DNA from 2 places in the Streptomyces sp. NPDC002754 genome. Region 1 is predicted to be linked to the other one. Evidence: riboswitches for the same ligand, from Rfam matches in the RefSeq annotation. Region 1 holds a riboswitch; the other holds the start of a gene.
What was found. A riboswitch is a leader RNA that binds a small molecule or an ion and turns the genes downstream of it on or off. The one in region 1 is predicted to bind glycine.

Region 1 (10,294 bases):
CCAAGGGCGTCGACGACAAGCTCCTGCCCTCGCTGCTGACCCTGGCCGACGTGTACGGCACCGGCTACCACGCCGCCCACCAGGCCCACATCAAGCCGGGCGACTCCGTCACCGTCGTCGGCGACGGTGCTGTCGGCCTCCTGGCCGTCCTGTCCGCCAAGCAGATGGGGGCCGAGCAGATCATCCTCATGGGCCGACACAAGGCCCGCACGGACCTCGGCCGCGACTTCGGCGCCACCGACGTCATCGCCGAGCGCGGCGAAGAAGGCATCGCCAAGGTCCGCGACCTGACCGGAGGCCACGGCACCCGGGCCGTCCTGGAAGCCGTCGGCCACATGCCCGCCTACGAGATGGCCGTCGGCGCCGTCCGTCCCGGCGGCGTCATCAGCCGCGTCGGCGTCCCCCAGTACGAAGACGCACCCGTCGGCTTCGGCAGCCTCTTCGGAAAGAACGCCACCCTCACCGGAGGCCCGGCCCCCGTCCGCGCCTACATCGAGCGGCTGATGCCCGCCGTCCTGGACGGCACCGTCGACCCCGGCCGCGTCTTCGACCGCACCCTCACCCTGGACGAGATCCCCGAGGCATACCGCGCCATGGATCAGCGCGAAGCCCTCAAGATCATGATCACCCTCTGACCAACCCGGCCGCACGGTGGAGGCGAGCAGGCGAAACGCCGCTCGCCTCCACCGCGCGGCAGCCCCCACGAGGGCGGTGAACACCGATGACACAGGACGCACCATGACCCGATGGACCCCCGGCGAACTCGACCAACTCACCCGGGCGGACGAGCTCGTCATCTTCCCGGCCACCACCGACGAAACACCGCGCAACGGCACACCGATCTGGATGGTCGTGGTCGATGACGCCCTCTACGTACGCGCCTACCGGGGACGCGGCAGCCGATGGTTCAGCCACGCCCTGCAAGCCGGCCGGGGCCGGATCGAGGCCGGCGGACTCACCACGAACGTCACCTTCACCGACGCCCAAGGCGAGCACGCCGCAGCGATCGACCGCGCCTACCGCACCAAGTACAGCCACTACAGCGGCCAAGTCGTCGATCCGATGGCCGCCCCCGACGCGCACGACGCCACCCTGCGCGTCGAACCCGCCGCCCCCTCCGGGTGAACCCGGACCGGTGCGCGCACCGCGACGCGCACCGGCGACCCCGGGACCGCACCTGGGCCCTGTCCGCAGGCAAGACCACAGGCAGTGACCCGGCAACGCCCGGGAACACGCCGATCCTGTCCGCACAAACGTGCGCGCCCACGGACCGGGTGCGCCTTGTTTTCAGCCCGTTCCAGGAGTCCCGTCGTGCCCCTCTCTCCCGCTCTGCCCGCCGCCGCGGTGAACACTCCGCCGGGGAGGAAGACAAGGCCGGCAGCGGCACTGACCGCAGCCGTCCTCGGCTTCGCCGTCATCACCCTCGACGCACTCGTCGTCAACGTCGCTCTGCCCACGATCCGCACCGACCTCGGCGGCGGCCTCACCGGACTCCAGTGGGTCGTCGACGGCTACACCCTGCTCTTCGCCGGCCTCCTGCTCTCCAGCGGCGCGCTGTCCGACCGCATCGGCGCACGCCAGGCATACGGAGCCGGGTTCGCCCTGTTCATCGCCGCATCGACAGCGTGCGGACTCGCCCCGAACCTCGGCGCGCTGATCGGCGCCCGCCTTGTCCAAGGAGCCGGAGCCGCCATCATGCTGCCCGCCTCGATGGCCCTGATCCGCGAGGCATACCCCGAAGCCAAATCCCGCGCCCGCGCCCTGTCCATCTGGGCACTGGGCGGCACCGTCGGCTCCGCCGCAGGGCCCGTCGTCGGCGGCTTCCTCACCGAACTGAGCTGGCGGGCCATCTTCTTCATCAACCTCCCCCTCGGCGCGATAACCCTCCTCCTGCTCACCCGCATCGCACCCTCCCCCAAGCGCCCCACTCCCTTCGACACGGCCGGCCAGATCACCACCGTCCTGACCATGTGCAGCCTCACCTACGGAGTCATCGAAGCCGCCGACGCCGGATTCACCGCCCCCCGCGTCGTCGCAGCCCTCACCGTTGCCGCCGTGGCGCTCGCGGTGTTCCTCATCTCCCAGGCCCGAGGACACCACCCGATGGTGCCGCTGCCCCTGTTCCGCTCCCGCGGCGTCGTGCTGCCCGTGCTGGGAGGCTTCGCCTTCACCACCAGCTTCTACGGGCTCGTCTTCCTGCTCAGCCTCTACTTCCAGCAACTGCGCGGCCTGTCCGCCTGGCAGACCGGCCTCACCTTCCTGCCCATGACCGTCATCACCGGCCTCGTCAACCTCACCGCAGCCCGCACCGCCGAACGCTTCGGCCCCCGCGTCCCGATCGCCTTCGGCCTCGCCCTGATGGGCGCCGGCATGGCAGCACTGGCCACGATGCCCGCCACCGCCCCGATATGGCTCGTCATCATGCTGATGATCCCCGTCGGCATCGGGGGAGCACTCGCGGTACCGTCCCTCACCGCCGTACTCCTGGACAACGTGCCCGCCGAACGAGCAGGCACCGCCAGCGGCGTACTCAACACCTTCCGCCAACTCGGCGGCGCCCTCGCCGTCGCCATCTACGGCGGCCTGCTGGCCACCAGACCCACCTTCCTCAACGGCATGCGCACCAGCCTTCTCATCTCCACCGCACTCCTGATCACCGTCGCCGCCGCCAGCCTGGCCCTGAAACCCGACAGCAGGGAAACGGCTTAAGGTCTTCCTCACCTTCGACTGACCAACTGCCAGGCCGATATGCCTGGTTGTGGTGCGTCTAACCGCGCTGCCGTCTGGGGACCATTAATCGGCCCCAGGCACGAGTTGGTCACCTTAAGAGGAAGGTCCTGCGGGGGGCTGATGCTGATGTTGCGCCGGTTGTGGGGACACGACAACCTCGTCGGACGGCGCACTATTTTGGTAGCGACGGCTCCGCCAGTGCAGGCGGAGGGGTTACTGACAGCCGTGAGGAGACGTGCTCCGGTGGACAACCGGTGGACAGACGCCTTTGGACGAGTCAATACGAGGCCGCACGAGATAGGCGGCCATACATGTTCTGATCAGCCACGACGTCACTGGGCAGTATGGCGCGGCACTACTCGACATGAACGCTCTCGGTCTCGTAATGCGTAAGTCTCGCTACCTGGCGTGTACCCACTGCACCACTACCTGAGTCGGCCGCAAGAGCGCCAGATCAGCCTGAAAGTTGGCCTACCCCAACGGCTATCAGCCAAGTCCTACGGGGACATCCCAGGGACTTTTCAGGGACTTTCACGTCTGTCCCAGGGAGGTTCCAGGGACTTTCCGCCGCGTAAGCAGGGAAGGCCCTGACAGCGCTGAAAGACTCGAACGCGCTGGTCAGGGCCCGTTTCCCTAGCACTCGATGATGTTCACCGCGAGCCCGCCGCGGGCCGTCTCCTTGTACTTGACGGACATGTCCGCGCCGGTGTCCCGCATCGTCTTGATGACCTTGTCCAGGGACACCTTGTGCGAGCCGTCGCCGCGCAGCGCCATCTTCGCGGCCGTGACGGCCTTGACCGCCGCCATGCCGTTTCGCTCGATGCACGGGATCTGGACGAGGCCGCCGACCGGGTCGCAGGTCAGGCCGAGGTTGTGCTCCATGCCGATCTCGGCCGCGTTCTCCACCTGCTCCGGGGAGCCGCCGAGCGCCTCGGCGAGCGCGCCCGCCGCCATCGAGCAGGCGGAGCCGACCTCGCCCTGGCAGCCGACCTCGGCGCCGGAGATGGAGGCGTTCTCCTTGAAGAGCATGCCGATCGCGCCCGCCGTGAGGAGGAGGCGGATCACGCCGTCCTCGTCGGCGCCCGGCACGAAGTTCACGTAGTAGTGCAGGACCGCCGGGATGATGCCGGCCGCGCCGTTCGTGGGGGCCGTCACGACCCGGCCGCCCGCCGCGTTCTCCTCGTTCACGGCCATCGCGTAGAGGGTGATCCACTCCATGGCGAGGGCCTTGGGGTCGCCCTCGGCGCGCAGCTTGCGGGCCGAACCCGCCGCGCGGCGGCGGACCTTGAGGCCGCCGGGCAGGATGCCCTCGTGGGACATGCCGCGGGAGACGCAGGACTGCATGACGCGCCAGATGTCGAGGAGACCCTCGCGGATCTCGTCCTCCGTACGCCAGGCCTTCTCGTTCTCCAGCATCATGGCCGGGATGGACAGGCCGGTCTCCTGCGCGAGGCGGAGCAGCTCGTCGCCGGTGCGGAAGGGGTACTTGAGTGACGTGTCGTCGGGGACGATCGGGTTCGCGCCCTCGACAGCGTCCTCGTCGACGACGAAGCCGCCGCCCACCGAGTAGTACGTCTTGGTGAGCAGTTCCTTGCCGTCGGCCTTGCCATCGGCGCCGTACGCCCACAGCGTCATGCCGTTCGCGTGGTACGGGAGGGCCTTGCGGCGGTGCAGGACGAGATCGTCGTCGTACGAGAACGGGATCTCGTGGGCGCCGAGCAGGTTGAGGCGGCCCGATTCCTTGATCGCCTCCACGCGCTCGTCGGCGTGCTCGACGTCGACCGTGCGCGGGGAGTCGCCCTCCAGGCCGAGCAGCACCGCCTTCGGGGTGCCGTGCCCGTGCCCGGTCGCGCCCAGGGAGCCGTACAGCTCGGCGTGGACGGCGGAGGTGTGGGCCAGCAGGCCCTCGTTCTTCAGGCGCCGCGCGAACATGCGGGCGGCGCGCATCGGGCCGACCGTGTGAGAGCTGGACGGGCCGATGCCGATCGAGAACAGGTCGAAGACCGAGATGGCCACGGGTTCCTCCAGGGGACGGTACAGAAGTGGTGCGGGGCACCGCGCACTGTCCAGTGTGCGCGGTGCCCCGGGGAGCGAGCCCGCTGTTACTTGCCGAGATTCGGGTACAGCGGGTGCTTGTCGGCCAGAGCGGTCACTCGGGCCTTGAGCGCCTCGGTGTCGTAGGACGGCTGGAGAGCCAGCGCGATCACGTCGGCGACCTCGCGGAAGTCCTCGGCCCGGAAGCCGCGGGTGGCGAGGGCCGGGGTGCCGATCCGCAGGCCGGAGGTGACCATCGGCGGGCGCGGGTCGTTCGGGACCGCGTTGCGGTTGACCGTGATGCCGACCTCGTGGAGGCGGTCCTCGGCCTGCTGGCCGTCGAGCTCCGAGTCGCGCAGGTCGACGAGGACCAGGTGCACGTCGGTGCCGCCGGACAGGACGTTGACGCCCGCCGCGCGGGACTCCGGGGTCGTCAGGCGCTCGGCGAGGAGCTGGGCGCCCTCGATCGTGCGGGCCTGGCGCTCCTTGAAGTCCTCCGAGGCGGCGACCTTGAAGGAGACGGCCTTGGCCGCGATCACGTGCTCCAGGGGACCGCCCTGGAAGCCCGGGAAGACCGCCGAGTTCAGCTTCTTCGCGAAGTCCTTGTTGCGGGCGAGGATGATGCCGCCGCGCGGACCGCCGAGCGTCTTGTGCGTCGTGGACGTGACGACATCGGCGTGCGGGACCGGGTTGGGGTGCAGGCCCGCGGCCACGAGGCCCGCGAAGTGCGCCATGTCGACCCAGAGCAGCGCCTCGACCTCGTCGGCGATGCGACGGAACTCGGCGAAGTCCAGCTGGCGCGGGTACGCCGACCAGCCGGCGATGATCACCTTCGGGCGGTGCTCCTTGGCGAGCCGCTCGACCTCGGCCATGTCGACCAGGCCCGCGTCGTCCACGTGGTACGGGACCACGTTGAACTGCTTGCCGGAGAAGTTCAGGCGCATGCCGTGCGTGAGGTGGCCGCCGTGCGCCAGGTCCAGGCCGAGGATCGTGTCGCCCGGCTTGGCGATGGCGAAGAGCGCGGCCTGGTTCGCGGAGGCGCCGGAGTGCGGCTGCACGTTCGCGTACTCGGCGCCGAAGAGCGCCTTCACGCGGTCGATGGCGATCTGCTCGGTGACGTCGACGTGCTCGCAGCCGCCGTAGTAGCGGCGGCCGGGGTAGCCCTCCGCGTACTTGTTGGTGAGGACCGAGCCCTGGGCCTCCATGACGGCGGCCGGGGCGAAGTTCTCCGACGCGATCATTTCGAGGGTCGACTGCTGGCGCTTCAGCTCGGCGTCGACCGCGAGGGCGACCTCGGGGTCGAGCTCGTGCAGGGATTCGTTCAGTACGGACATCAGGGGGTCAGCTCCCGGAGAACTCGGTGTACTCGTCGGCGGAGAGCAGGTCCTTCGGCTCGTCGGCCAGCCGGACCTTGAACAGCCAGCCGCCCTCGAACGGGGCCGAGTTGACGAGGGCCGGGTCGTCGACGACGTCCTGGTTGATCTCGGTGACCTCGCCGCCGACGGGGGAGTACAGGTCGGAGACCGACTTGGTCGACTCGAGCTCGCCGCAGGTCTCGCCCGCGGTCACGGTGTCACCGACCTCGGGGAGCTGGACGAACACGATGTCACCGAGCGCGTTCGCGGCGTGCTCCGTGATGCCGATCGTGGCGACGCCATCCTCGACGGCGGAGAGCCACTCGTGCTCCTTGCTGTAACGCAGCTGCTGGGGGTTGCTCATGAGGCGAATTCTCCTGTACGCGGGAAGGTGCTGGTGACAGAGGGGGCGCCGGTGCGCGGCGCGGACTACTTCTGGCGCTTGTAGAACGGCAGCGCCACGACCTCGTACGGCTCGTGCTTGCCGCGGATGTCGACACCGACCCCCGATGAAGAAGCAGCACCGGCCTCGGCGTGCGCCGGGTCCACGTACGCCATCGCGATCGGCTTGCCCAGTGTCGGGGACGGGGCGCCGGAGGTGACCTCGCCGATCACCGTGCCGTCGACGACGACGGACATCCCGGCGCGCGGGACACGGCGGCCCTCGGCGATGAGGCCGACGAGCTTGCGGGGCGGGTTGGCCTCGGCGCGCTCGGCGGCGGCGACCAGCGCGTCGTGGCCCACGAAGTCGTCCCCGTGCGAGGTCTTCTCGAACTTCACGACGCGGCCGAGACCGGCGTCGAAGGGTGTGAGGTCGGTCGTCAGCTCGTGCCCGTACAGCGGCATGCCCGCCTCCAGGCGCAGCGTGTCCCGGCAGGAAAGGCCGGCGGGGATCAGGCCGTACTCGGCGCCCGCCTCGGTCAGCGCCTGCCACAGCTTCTCGGCGTCGGCGGGGGCGACGAACAGCTCGAAGCCGTCCTCGCCGGTGTAGCCGGTGCGCGCGATGAGCGCCTGTACGCCGGCGACGGTGCCGGGCAGCCCCGCGTAGTACTTCAGGCCGTCCAGGTCCGCGTCCGTGACGGACTTCACGATCGCCGCGGAGGTCGGGCCCTGCACCGCGAGCAGCGCGTACGCGTCCCGGTCGTCGCGGACCTCGGCGTCGAAGCCGACGGCGCGCTCGGTGAGGGCGTCGAGGACGACCTGCGCGTTGCCCGCGTTCGCGACCACCATGTAGGTGGTCTCCTCCAGCCGGTACACGATCAGGTCGTCGAGGATCCCGCCGTCGGCGCGGCAGATCATGGTGTAGCGGGCGCGGCCGAGGCCGACGGAGCCGATGTTGCCGACGAGCGCGTGGTTGAGCAGGTCCGCGGCGGCGGGACCGGACACCGTGATCTCGCCCATGTGGGAGAGGTCGAAGAGGCCGGCACGCGTGCGTACCGCGTTGTGCTCGTCGCGCTCGCTGCCGTAGCGCAGCGGCATGTCCCAGCCGGCGAAGTCGGTCATCGTCGCCCCGAGTGAACGATGCAGGGCGTCAAGGGCAGTGGTGCGGCTCATGGCTGGTGTGCTCCCGGTGGCATGACGACGATGGCGGAGTCCCGCTGATCGCGCGCGGGACGTCCTCCCCATCTGTCATCGGAACCTGAGAGGTTCGCCCCGAGGGGGCTTGCACCTTGGGTGGGGGCGTCACGTCACAAAGACGCCCCACTTTTCAGATCTGCCTCGCCCGCGCGGTACGGGGCCTGAGAGATTCAAGGGAGGAACTTGCTCCTTCGGCGTCCGGGGACCCGTGGGTACCCGGAACTCTCCCGCGCGGATTCAAGCGGCCGGTATGCAGTTTGCGCGCACATCATTGCATGCCCGTCCGACAGGGAAAGCCCTTGAGTGGCATTACCTTCTCTTTACACTTGAGGGGCAAGGGTGGCGTGACCGGAACGGGGAGGACGATCACGGTGCAGAAGGCAGTGGCGGGGGCGTACGCGGTGGCGGCTTCGGCGCCGGTGGTGGCGGGGGTGCGGACCTCCGGCCGCCGCTCGGTGCGGGACCTGCGCGGCCGCCGCGGTCACACGCCGCGCCTGCTCGCCTTCGCGGCGGGCGACCTCGTCGTGCTCTCGGGCCTGCCGGGCAGCGGAAAGTCGACGCTGATGCGGCGGGCCGTGGCGGAGATCCGGATCGACTCGCAGGACACCCGCGAGCGTTGGGCCGCGCGCATGCCGCGCCACCTGCCGTACGCGCTGTACCGCCCGCTGGTCCGCGTCGCGCACTACGTGGGGCTGCGCCGGGCGATGCGCTCGGGCGTGAGCGTCGTCGTGCACGACTGCGGTACGCAGGCGTGGGTGCGCCGCTGGGTGATCCGCACGGCGCGGCGGCGCGGCGCGGCCGTCCACCTGATGCTGCTCGACGTACCGGCGGACACGGCCCTCGAGGGGCAGCGGGACCGCGGCCGCGGGGTGTCCCGGTACGCCTTCGCCCGGCACCGCAGAGCGGTGGGCGCGCTCGTCAGCTCGACGGAGCAGGGGAACCTGCCGGCCGGGATGGATTCGGCGGTGCTGCTCGACCGGGCGGCGATGGAGGCGCTGGGAGGGATCACGTTCGACGACTGACAGCGGTTAAGGTCGGCGGGCAGCAGCAGCGGGCGGAACAGCAGAGGTTGATGGCAGTCATGGAGTTCCCAGGTACCCCGGAGCCGGGGCACGATCACGCCCAGGGGCACGAGGGCGGCTACGCCCACCCCGCGCAGGGCTGGCCGGCCAACGAGCTGGAGGAGGTCCTCGCCGCGGCGCTCGGGCGGCCGGAGTCCGGCGCCCGCGTCGTCGAGGTGCTCGGCCGCAGCCACGTGTGGATCCCGCTGCCCAGGGGCGGTTCGAACGCCAGCAGGGACCTCGATCTGCCGAGCCTGGAGATCGGGGGCCAGGCCTACGTCCCCGTGTTCAGCTCCGAGCAGCAGTTCATGGCGGTCACCGGTGGCCGGATGGACTGCACCGTGGCCCCGGCCGTGGAGTTCGCGCGCGGGCTTCCGCCGCAGCTCGGCATCGCCGTGAACCCGGACGGCACGGTGGGTGTGCCGCTTCCGCCGCAGGCCGTCGCCGAGCTGGCCCGCAGTGGCCGCACGCCGCTGGACGGCCCGGCGGCGGGTGGCCGCGTGGTGCTCAGCGAGCCGGACTGGCAGGTCGACCCCATGGACTTCCTGGCCGCGGTGCGTGAGGAGTTCGAGGCGCTCGGCACGGTACTGAGCGCCCGGCGCTGCCTCGCGACCGTGGAGGACGCCGAGCCGTCCCTGTTCATCGGCGTGGAGCTGCTGGCGCAGGCCGCCGGCGCCGCGGGCGGCGCGCGGGACGTTCCGCTGGACGCGCTGGGGCGGGCGCTGGGCCGCGCGCCGGTGGCCTGGACCGTCAACCTGGTGTTCCTGGACGTGACGCAGGACCCGGTCGCGGACTGGCTGCGTACACACGTACGGCCGTTCTACGTACGAGAAGGGTGACGGCGTCCGTCAAGTCGGTGTCAGTATCGCCGCTTAAGCTGGTTTCATGACGTGACCGGTCGGCGCTTCGCTCTCCGGCCACGTGTGGGACACGGACGTATGTGAAGAGCCGAAGGGGCGGTTACGGGTGAGTGCGTCGGGCACGGCCGCGGCTGGACAAGTCGAGCACATGCTGCGCCAGGTGACGCCGGGACGCTACGACGCGTACGAGGCGCTCCTCAAGGCCCTCGCCGACCCCGCGGCCGGGCAGGTCTGGATGCTGCTCTGGCACGGCCAGGCCGGATCCCCTGACGCCCAGTACGGGAACATGGAGGTGGACGGCTTCTCGTACGCCCCGTGCGTCACCTCCGCCCAGGAGCTCTCCGCCTCCGGCTGGTCAAGGGCGTACGAGGTGGTGAGCGGGGTCGACGCGGCGCGCACGCTCTACCCGGACCAGTACGGGCTCTGGCTGAACCCGCACGCGCCGGGTGGCGGCGTCGGCATCCCGTGGCTCGACCTGCGCCGCATCGCGGGCGGCCTCGACCGGCAGCCGGCGGGCCCGCTGAGGCTCTCCGAGCCCGCGATCGAAATCCCCCAGTTCTATGCGGTGTTGACGCAGAACGCCCATCGCACGACGGCGATCCGCTCGCTGCGCCGTGCCTGGGTCCAGCCGACGCTCGGCGCGCCCTACCTGGCCATCGGCCTGGACGTCTACGAC
Region 2 (10,294 bases), on a different contig from region 1:
AGGACCAGGTCGACTCGCTGCGCGGGCGCGTGGGGGAGATGCAGCGCGAGGCGTTGAAGAAGCACGGGGGCGAGCAAGGGGAGTTGGCGGGGGTGCTCTCCGGTGCTGTCGCCGTGCACGGCCCCGGTGTGAAGCTCGTCGTCGACGACGCCAAGTCGGCCACTACCGGCGACGGGAGCGGGCCGCGCGAGAGCAACGGTTTCTCCGACACGGGCCGCGTACGCGACCGGGACATGCAGCGCGTCATGAACGGGCTGTGGCAGTCCGGCGCCGAGGCCATCAGCATCAACGGGCAGCGCCTCACCTCGCTGTCCGCGATCAGGGCCGCGGGTGACGCGATACTGGTCGACAACAAGCCGCTGGTGCCGCCGTACACGGTGCTGGCGGTGGGGGACGGGCAACGGCTGAGCACCCGGTTCCAGAACAGCCCTGATGGTCTCTATCTGCACGCGCTGCAGGAGAACTTCGGGGTCAGGACCAGTATTTCGGCTCAGGACGACATCGAGCTTCCTGCCGCACCCAGCGTGATCGTACGTACAGCACAGCCGAGAGCAGAGCAGAAGGGCACATCGTGATCGCCGTACTGGGCCTCGTCGTGGGAGTCGTGGTCGGTCTTTTCGTCCGGCCCGAGGTTCCGGCGGTCGTCGAGCCTTACCTTCCCATCGCCGTCGTCGCGGCGCTCGACGCGGTGTTCGGCGCGCTGCGCGCCATGTTGGACGGGATCTTCGACGACAAGGTGTTCGTCGTCTCGTTCCTGTCGAACGTCGTCGTGGCCGCGCTGATCGTCTTCCTGGGCGACAAGTTGGGCGTCGGCGCGCAGCTGTCGACCGGTGTCGTCGTGGTGCTGGGCATCCGCATCTTCTCCAACGCCGCCGCGATCCGGCGGCATGTGTTCCGGGCGTGAGGCCGATGAGCAACGACGAGAGCGCCGAGAACGCTGAGAGCGCCGAGAACCGCAAGCGCGTGCAACCGGACGACGAAGCCGAGCAGTTGCGCAAGGAACTGCCTGCCGAACTGCCCGCCGAGGTGCCGGCCAAGAAGCCGGACGACACGACGAAGGCGGAGGCGGAGCCCGAACCCGTAGAGCCGGAGCCGGTCGAAGCGGATGCCGGCGAGCCCGAACTGACCGGTCGGCAGCGGCTCGTGAAGGGTCTGTGGCCGCCGCGCGCGTCGCGTGCCCAACTCATCATGGCTGTGTTGCTGTGCGTCCTGGGGCTCGGGCTCGCCATCCAGGTGCGGTCCACCAGTGACAACAGCGCCCTGCGCGGTGCGCGTCAGGAAGATCTTGTTCGCATTCTCGATGAACTGGACGATCGAACTCAGCGTCTTGAGGATGAGAAGCAAGGACTCGTGGACCAGCGCACCGAGCTGGAGAGCAGTTCGGACCAGGCAAACGAGGCCCGCAAGCAGACGGCCGAGAAGCAGAAGCAGCTCGGCATTCTGGCGGGCACGACGGCCGCGCAGGGCCCCGGGATCACCATGACCGTCACCGACACGAAGGGGGCCGTGGAGCCGGACATGCTGCTCGACGCGGTCCAGGAGCTGCGCGCCGCAGGCGCGGAGGCGATCCAGGTGAATGATGTCCGCGTCGTGGCCAACACGTATCTGACGGACGGCAGTGGAGGGAAGGGGATCAGCGTGGACGGGCACGAGATCAGCCGGCCCTACCGGTTCAAGGTCATCGGCAAGCCGCAGGACCTGGAGCCGGCCCTGAACATTCCCGGGGGTGTGGTGCAGACGCTGGAGAAGGAGCAGGCCACGGTGGCCGTGAGCCGCTCGAACAACATCGTTGTGGATGCCTTGCGATCGGCGCAACGGCCTGATTACGCTCGGTCGTCCTCGGAGTGAAGCCGGGGGTGCATGGTGAATACCGTGCGAGGGCATGAGGTTGCGGGGGGTCGCCGCAGCAAGGGTGGTGTGCGTGGTGGAAACTGTTTGGCGGATACGGACGTTGTGAGGGTGTCCGTGTCATTGATGTACGCGATGTACGCCGATGTGTGCAGTCAGGGTTCGTCCTGCCCCACGGGCGGGTCTGTTTCGGTCAAGGGGAATCGCCCGTGAAGTTGTTTGGGAAGTTGTTCGGCAAGAGCGCGCGTGAGGACAACCGTCATCGCGCGTCGCGCCAGGGAGATGTGCCCGAGACCCAGGTGGGTGAGCGCCCCCTGTTCCGGGACGAGGTCGCCGGAGGCAATTCGGGCGAACAGGGCGCGTCGTCTGTTGACCCTGCCGGTTCCGGCCCCATAGGTTTCGGAGAACCGTCAACCTCAAGTACGGGTGGAGGGTTGACCCCCGATCCGTACGCGTCCCACGCCCCCGCGGGGCAGCCGCGGCAGGAGGATCCGTCCATGTCGGCCCTGGTGTGTACGAGGTGCGGAAACCGGAACGGCGAGAACAGCCGGTTCTGTTCCAACTGCGGTGCGCCGCTGCGTGGCGGTGCGGCGCCGGAGGGGCCGTCCGAGACGACGTCCACGATCTCCATCTCCGGCCTCGAGTCCTACGACCCGGAGGCGACGGGCCAGACGCAGCTTCCGGCGCTCTCGCCCGAGGCACAGGCGGCGGTCGACGCGCTGCCGCTGGGCTCGGCGCTCCTGGTGGTGCGGCGCGGTCCGAACTCGGGCAGCCGCTTCCTCCTGGACGGCGAACTGACCACCGCGGGGCGGCACCCGCAGAGCGACATCTTCCTGGACGACGTGACCGTCTCGCGTCGCCACGTGGAGTTCCGTCGCCTGCAGGACGGCTCGTTCACCGTCGCCGACGTCGGCAGCCTCAACGGCACGTATGTGAACCGTGAGCGCATCGACTCGGTGACGTTGAACAACGGTGACGAGGTGCAGATCGGCAAGTACCGGCTGGTGTTCTACGCGAGCCAGCGCGGTATCTGAACCGTCCGCGATCCTTCAGGAAGGTCCATGCTGCACACGACGAGTGGCGGTGCCCCAGGGGGCACCGCCACCACGGACAGTCGGCTGATGAGCATCGGCACCGTACTGAACGTGCTCCGAGAAGAGTTTCCCGAAGTCACCATCTCCAAGATCAGGTTCCTGGAGTCCGAAGGGCTCGTCGAGCCCCGGCGCACGCCGTCGGGCTACCGGAAGTTCAGCCCGGACGACGTCGAGCGGCTGGCCCATGTGCTGCGTATGCAGCGGGACCACTACCTGCCGCTGAAGGTCATCAAGGAGCAGCTCGACTCCCTGGAGCCGGGCGAGACGCTGTCCGTGCCCGCACCCGGGCGCTCCGGCGACGCGGAGGACGGTATCGACGTGCCGACGGCCGCGCGGATCGGCCGGGACGAATTGCTGGCCGCCGTCGGTGCCGAGGAGCAGGAGCTCGACGAATGGGAGTCCTACGGGCTCCTCACCCCGCTGCCCGATGGTGGCTACGACGCCTCCGCCGTGTCGGTCGCCGAGCTCATCGGCGAGCTGGCCCGGTTCGGGATCGGGCCGCGGCACCTGCGGGTCATGCGGGCCGCCGCCGACCGGGAGGCGGGCCTGGTGGACCAGGTGGTGGCCCCGCTGAAAGTGCACCGCAACCCGCAGACGCGGGCGCATGCCGAGGCCCGTGCCAAGGAGCTGGCGGGCCTCACCGTGAGGCTGCACTCGGCACTTGTGCAGACCGCTCTCGGGGTCCGTCTGCCCTGATCGTGGGCGCGGGTGAGTGCCGATGGCCCGGTCCTCGGTGGCTGCCCGACTACCCAAACCGACCGGGCACGTCCTAGGGTTGCTGTGTGAACGAGCTCGACGTCGTAGGTGTCCGGGTCGAAATGCCCTCCAACCAGCCGATCGTGCTCCTGCGTGAAGTGGGAGGCGACCGGTACCTCCCCATCTGGATCGGACCGGGGGAGGCGACCGCGATCGCCTTTGCCCAGCAGGGCATGGCGCCCGCGCGTCCGCTGACGCACGACCTTTTCAAGGATGTCCTTGAGGCGGTCGGCCAGGAGCTCACGGAAGTGCGCATCACGGACCTGCGCGAAGGCGTCTTCTACGCGGAGCTCGTGTTCGCGAGCGGGGTCGAGGTCAGCGCCCGCCCGTCGGACGCCATAGCCCTGGCGCTGCGCACCGGTACGCCGATCTTCGGCAGTGACGGGGTCCTGGATGACGCGGGGATCGCGATCCCCGACGAGCAGGAGGACGAGGTGGAGAAGTTCCGCGAGTTCCTCGACCAGATCTCTCCCGAGGACTTCGGCACCAACAGTCAGTGACCGCCTGTCCGGCGGCCGGCCTCGGTCGTCGAGCGGCGGCGCCCTCGGGACATTCGGCTAGCCTTTCCCGGCGGTGGGTCACGGGAAACCACTCTTAGGGTGATTATCACTCGGCGTGCCTAGTGTGGCGTTCGTTGACGCACCCCCCGTGACTGCCTACCGTCGACAAGGCAGGTCAATGAGGAGGTCGGCGTGAGAAGCAGCGGCGACGGTACGGCGACGGGCGGTCCGTACCTGTTTCACGGCAGCGCGGCCGATCACACTCCGCAGCGCCCGCAGGCCGTGCCTGCGGTGGCGGGGGAGAGCGGCTCGGCCGCTTCCGAGCAGTTGGGATACCGGGGGCCGACGGCATGTGCGGCGGCCGGCATCACCTACCGGCAGCTCGACTACTGGGCCAGGACCGGCCTTGTCGAACCCAGTGTGCGCTCCGCGTACGGATCGGGGACACAGCGGCTCTACAGCTTCCGGGACGTCGTCGTCCTCAAGGTCGTCAAGCGGTTCCTGGACACGGGCGTCTCGTTGCAGAACATCCGGGCGGCCGTGCAGCACCTGCGCGAGAGCGGAGTCCGGGATCTGGAGCGGATGACGCTGATGAGCGACGGCGCGACGGTGTACGAGTGCACGTCGCCGGACGAGGTGCACGATCTGCTCCAGGGCGGCCAGGGGGTCTTCGGGATCGCCGTGGGCGTGGTCTGGCGGGACGTGGACGCCGCGCTCTCGCAGCTGCACGGGGAGCGTGTGGACACCGGCGAGACGATCGTGCCGCCGAACGCCACGGACGAGCTCGCGAGGCGGCGGGGCAGGGCTGTGTGAGGTCCGTACCGCCGCGTTGTCAGTGGCGTAGGGCAGCATCGGTGATGTGAGAACCGCGCCCACGATCCTGCATCTCGACATGGATGCCTTCTACGCCTCTGCGGAGCAGGCGGCGAAGCCGAGCCTGCGCGGGAAAGCGGTCGTCGTGGGCGGGCTCGGTCCGCGCGGTGTGGTGGCCACGGCGTCGTACGAGGCGCGGAAGTTCGGGGTGCACTCGGCGATGCCGATGGGGCAGGCGCGCAGGCTCGCCCCGCATGCCGCCTATCTGGTGCCGCGTTTCCGGCTCTACCGGGAGATCAGCGAGCAGGTGATGGGGCTCCTCGGCGCCCTTTCGCCCCTCGTGGAGCCGCTGAGCCTGGACGAGGCGTTCGTCGATCTGGAGGCCGGTGAGGCGGCCTGGGACGCCGCTTCGGCGGAGGCCGTGGGGCACCGGCTGCGGGCCGACATCCGGCGCGTGACCGGTCTGACCGGGTCCGTGGGGATCGCCGCGTCCAAGATGCTCGCGAAGATCGGTTCCGAGGAGGCCAAGCCGGACGGTCTTGTGCTGATACGCCCAGGTACCGAGCGCGCGCTGCTCGGGCCGCAGTCCGTGCGGATCCTGCCCGGCGTCGGGCCCGCGACGGCGGATCATCTGCGGCGGGCCGGGATCCAGACCGTGGAGGAGATCGCGGGGGCCGGTGAGGACGAGCTGGTGCGACTCCTCGGCAAGGCGCACGGCAGCCACCTGTACGAGATGGCGCTCGCCCGCGACGAGCGGCCCGTCGTCGCCGAGCGGGACTCCAAGTCCGTATCGGTCGAGGACACGTACGACGTGGACATCCATGACCGGGTGCGGGTCCGGATGGAGGTGCGCAGGCTCGCGGGCCGGTGCGTGGAGCGGCTGAGAGCGGCCGATCGTTCGGGCCGGACCGTGGTGCTCAAGGTGCGGCGCTACGACTTCTCGACGCTGACGCGCTCCGAGACGCTGCGGGGGCCGACGGATGATCCCGGGGTGGTGCGGGAGGCCGCGGCGCGGCTGCTGGAGAGCGTCGACACGACCGGTGGCGTGCGCTTGCTGGGGGTCGGGGTCAGTGGGCTCGCCGACTTCACGCAGGAGGACTTGTTCGCGCAGTTCGCCGCCGCGGAGGAGGCCGCTGCCGAGGAGGCCGCCGCCGGAGAGCCAGAAGGGGACGCGGGGCCCGTCGAGTCCGTGGAGGCGGTCGAGCCCGAGCCGGTGCCTGTGGAGCGGAAGTGGCTGGCCGGGCACGATGTGCGGCATACCGAGTTCGGGCACGGGTGGGTGCAGGGGAGCGGGCTGGGGCGGGTGACCGTGCGGTTCGAGACGCCGTATGCGCGGGTGCGGGGGCGGGTGCGGACGTTCCGGGTCGACGATCCCGAGCTGGAGTCGGCGGATCCGTTGCCGCTCGTCGAAGCGGTCGAAGCCGTGGAAGGGGCCGAAGCCGTCGAAGAGGCCGAGGATCAGGTCGGGTCGTCCTCCGCGCCCGCGATCTTGCCGAACGTGACGTCGGGCGACTGAGGAGCCGTGATCTCCAGGCCGTAGTGGTGGTAGAGCTGGAGCTCCTGCTCCGGGGAGAGGTGGCGGCCCACGCCGAAGTCGGGGGAGTCCTTGATGAGTGAGCGCTCGAAGGGCACGTTCAGCGTGCCGTCCGTGAAGTCGCTGGGCTCGAGCGGTACGAAGGCGTCGCGGCTGAACAGGCCGGTTCGTATCGCGGCCCACTCCGGCACGCCCGTGGCGTCGTCCAGGTACACCTCGTCGATGGTGCCGATCTTGGCCCCGCTGCGGTCGAATGCCTTGCGGCCGATCAGATTGCGCGGATCGACATCGGTCTGCACGGGCCCTCCAACTGATCGCGATGATCGCAACTCGTCTGTAAACACTACGAAAGAGCACATTGTGGAAGGCGGCCACTCGGGGGCTCCGGCCACGTAGCCGCTGGTAGGCTGGCAGGCGGCTGCTGACCCCGTGCGGGAGAGTCTTCCGACGGTCGTCGGGGGCGCCGAAGGAGCAACTCCTCCCCGGAATCTCTCAGGCCCCTGTACCGCACGGACGAGGTCACTCTGGAAAGCAGAGCGGGGTGCACGGTTTCCGCTCTCACCGACGGTGCAAGCCGGTGTGTTCCGTGTTCTCGCGGGGTGGGCCGGTGAAGCTCTCAGGTTGAGATGACAGAGGGGGAGGCCGACCGGGTACCCGCGCCGTGGTGCCCCTCGCAGGTCGCAATGACCAGGAGGCCTCCGCCAATGACCGCCAACCGTATTCCGCTCTCCCAGTTGGAGCGAGGAATCCCCTTCGAGCAGCGCCACATCGGCCCCGATGACGCCGCTCAGGCCAAGATGCTCGCGCAGGTCGGCTACGGCTCGCTGGACGAGCTGACCGCGGCCGCGGTGCCCGATGTGATCAAGAGCGCCGAGGCGCTCGACCTTCCGGCCGCCCGCAGCGAGGCCGAGGTGCTCACCGAGCTGAAGTCCCTTGCGGAGCGCAATCAGGTGCTCGGCTCGATGATCGGCCTCGGCTACTACGGGACGTTCACACCGCCCGTCATCCTGCGCAACGTGATGGAGAACCCGTCCTGGTACACGGCGTACACGCCCTACCAGCCGGAGATCTCGCAGGGCCGCCTCGAGGCGCTGCTCAACTTCCAGACCATGGTCGCCGAGCTGACCGGCCTGCCCACCTCGGGCTCCTCGCTGCTCGACGAGGGCACCGCGGCCGCCGAGGCGATGGCCCTGTCGCGCCGCGTCGGCAAGGTCAAGAACGGTGTCTACGTCATCGACGCCGACGCCCTGCCGCAGACCATCGCCGTCATCGAGACGCGCGCCGAGCCGACCGGTGTCGAGATCGTCGTCGCCGACCTCGGGGAGGGCATTCCGGCCGAGGTCGCCGAGCGCGGCGTCGTGGGCGTGCTCGTGCAGTACCCCGGGGCCTCCGGCGCCGTGCGGGACATCAAGCCCGTGATCGACCAGGCGCACGAGCTGGGCGCCATCGTCACCGTCGCCGCCGACCTCCTCGCTCTGACATTGCTGACCTCGCCCGGTGACCTCGGCGCGGACATCGCCATCGGCACGACGCAGCGCTTCGGTGTGCCGATGGGCTTCGGCGGTCCGCACGCCGGATACATGGCCGTACGCGAGAAGTTCGCACGCTCCCTGCCGGGCCGCCTCGTCGGTGTCTCCGTCGACGCCGACGGCAACAAGGCGTACCGCCTCGCCCTGCAGACCCGCGAGCAGCACATCCGCCGCGAGAAGGCGACCAGCAACATCTGCACCGCGCAGGTGCTGCTCGCCGTCATGGCCGGCATGTACGCCGTGTACCACGGGCCCGAGGGCCTCAAGTCCATCGCACGGCGCACCCACCGATACGCCACCGTGCTCGCGGCGGGGCTCACCGCGGGCGGCGTCGAGGTCGTGCACGGCGCGTACTTCGACACCCTCACCGTGCGGGTGCCGGGCAAGGCAGCCGAGGTCGTCTCCGCCGCGCGCGAAGGCGGCGTGAACCTGCGCCTCGTGGACGCCGATCACACCTCGCTCGCCTGCGACGAGACCACCACGCGGGCCCAACTGGGCGCCGTATGGAGTGCATTCGGTGTCGAGGCGGACGTCGAGGCCCTGGACGCCGAGGCCGCGGACACGCTGCCGGGCGGCCTGCTGCGCGAGGACGACTACCTGACGCACCCCGTCTTCCACCAGTACCGCTCCGAGACGGCGATGCTGCGCTACCTGCGGGCGCTCGCCGACCGCGACTACGCGCTGGACCGCGGCATGATCCCGCTGGGCTCCTGCACGATGAAGCTCAACGCGACGACGGAGATGGAGCCGGTCACCTGGCCCGAGTTCGGCCAGCTGCACCCCTTCGCGCCCGCCGAGCAGGCGCAGGGCTACCTGACGCTCATCCGTGAGCTGGAGGAGCGGCTCGCCGAGGTCACCGGCTACGACAAGGTGTCGCTGCAACCGAACGCCGGTTCGCAGGGCGAGCTCGCCGGCCTGCTCGCCGTCCGCGGCTATCACCGGGCGAACGGCGACGAGCAGCGGACCGTCTGCCTCATCCCGTCCTCCGCGCACGGCACGAACGCGGCGAGCGCCGTGATGGCCGGCATGAAGGTCGTCGTCGTGAAGACCGCCGACGACGGCGAGGTCGACATCGAGGACCTGCGCACCAAGATTGAGCAGTACGCCGAGCAGCTCTCCGTCCTCATGATCACGTACCCGTCGACGCACGGCGTCTTCGAGGAGCACGTCGCCGACATCTGCGCCGCCGTGCACGACGCGGGCGGCCAGGTCTACGTCGACGGCGCCAACCTCAACGCGCTGGTGGGCCTCGCCAAGCCGGGCCGCTTCGGTGGCGACGTCTCGCACCTGAACCTGCACAAGACGTTCTGCATCCCGCACGGCGGCGGTGGTCCTGGCGTCGGCCCGGTGGGTGTGCGCGAGCACCTCGCGCCGTACCTGCCGAACCACCCGCTGCAGCCGGCCGCGGGCCCTGAGACGGGTGTCGGCCCGATCTCCGCGGCGCCCTGGGGCTCCGCCGGGATCCTGCCGATCTCCTGGGCGTACGTGCGGCTCATGGGTGGCGAGGGGCTGAAGCGGGCCACGCAGGTGGCGGTGCTTTCCGCGAACTACATTGCCAAGCGGCTCGAGCCGCACTTCCCGGTGCTCTACAACGGTCCGGGCGGGCTCGTCGCGCACGAGTGCATCATCGACCTGCGGCCGCTCAGCAAGGCGACGGGCGTGAGCATCGACGATGTCGCCAAGCGGCTCATCGACTACGGGTTCCACGCGCCGACCATGTCGTTCCCGGTCGCCGGGACGTTCATGATCGAGCCCACCGAGAGCGAGGACATCGGGGAACTCGACCGGTTCTGCGACGCGATGATCGCGATTCGCGGCGAGATCGAGCGGGTCGCCTCCGGCGAGTGGGCGGCCGAGGACAACCCGCTGCGGAACGCTCCGCACACGGCCGGGATGCTCGGCGGTGACTGGGAGCACGCGTACAGCCGGGAAGAAGGTGTCTTCCCGGCCGGGGTGGTCGCTTCGGAGAAGTACTGGCCGCCGGTGCGGCGCATCGACCAGGCGTTCGGCGACCGGAACCTCGTGTGTTCCTGCCCGCCGCTCGACGCCTACGAGGGCTGATCCACTCGGGACTGCGCGGCCGTCGGTCGCGCAGTCCTGCTCAGCCGATCCCTACGCCGCCGTCACCACGGTGCTCAGTGGGCGGTGCGGGGCGATGATCCTGCCACTGGGCAGCAGCTCGCCGGTGTCCTCGAAGAGCAGGACCCCGTTGCAGAGGAG

Region 2: another riboswitch for glycine. It lies ahead of gcvP (aminomethyl-transferring glycine dehydrogenase); the one in region 1 lies ahead of gcvT (glycine cleavage system aminomethyltransferase GcvT).

What each region holds. Positions count from the first base shown of each region.
Region 1 covers NZ_JBSFVM010000002.1:290,965-301,258, forward strand. The annotation lists gene ACWD2L_RS08740 (alcohol dehydrogenase catalytic domain-containing protein) at 1-635, shown strand, start outside; gene ACWD2L_RS08745 (DUF2255 family protein) at 739-1,125, shown strand; gene ACWD2L_RS08750 (MFS transporter) at 1,312-2,709, shown strand; gene ACWD2L_RS08755 (L-serine ammonia-lyase) at 3,364-4,746, opposite strand; gene glyA (serine hydroxymethyltransferase) at 4,833-6,098, opposite strand; gene gcvH (glycine cleavage system protein GcvH) at 6,106-6,483, opposite strand; gene gcvT (glycine cleavage system aminomethyltransferase GcvT) at 6,549-7,673, opposite strand; glycine riboswitch at 7,736-7,837, opposite strand; glycine riboswitch at 7,838-7,937, opposite strand; gene ACWD2L_RS08775 (AAA family ATPase) at 8,063-8,719, shown strand; gene ACWD2L_RS08780 (enhanced serine sensitivity protein SseB) at 8,779-9,597, shown strand; gene ACWD2L_RS08785 (enhanced serine sensitivity protein SseB C-terminal domain-containing protein) at 9,725-10,294, shown strand, end outside.
Region 2 covers NZ_JBSFVM010000041.1:3,843-14,136, forward strand. The annotation lists gene ACWD2L_RS37685 (DUF881 domain-containing protein) at 1-575, shown strand, start outside; gene ACWD2L_RS37690 (small basic family protein) at 572-904, shown strand; gene ACWD2L_RS37695 (DUF881 domain-containing protein) at 910-1,848, shown strand; gene ACWD2L_RS37700 (FHA domain-containing protein) at 1,971-2,882, shown strand; gene ftsR (transcriptional regulator FtsR) at 2,910-3,638, shown strand; gene ACWD2L_RS37710 (bifunctional nuclease family protein) at 3,725-4,198, shown strand; gene ACWD2L_RS37715 (MerR family transcriptional regulator) at 4,391-5,011, shown strand; gene ACWD2L_RS37720 (DNA polymerase IV) at 5,058-6,527, shown strand; gene ACWD2L_RS37725 (PRC-barrel domain-containing protein) at 6,470-6,844, opposite strand; glycine riboswitch at 6,968-7,063, shown strand; gene gcvP (aminomethyl-transferring glycine dehydrogenase) at 7,250-10,135, shown strand; gene ACWD2L_RS37735 (DUF5999 family protein) at 10,187-10,294, opposite strand, start outside.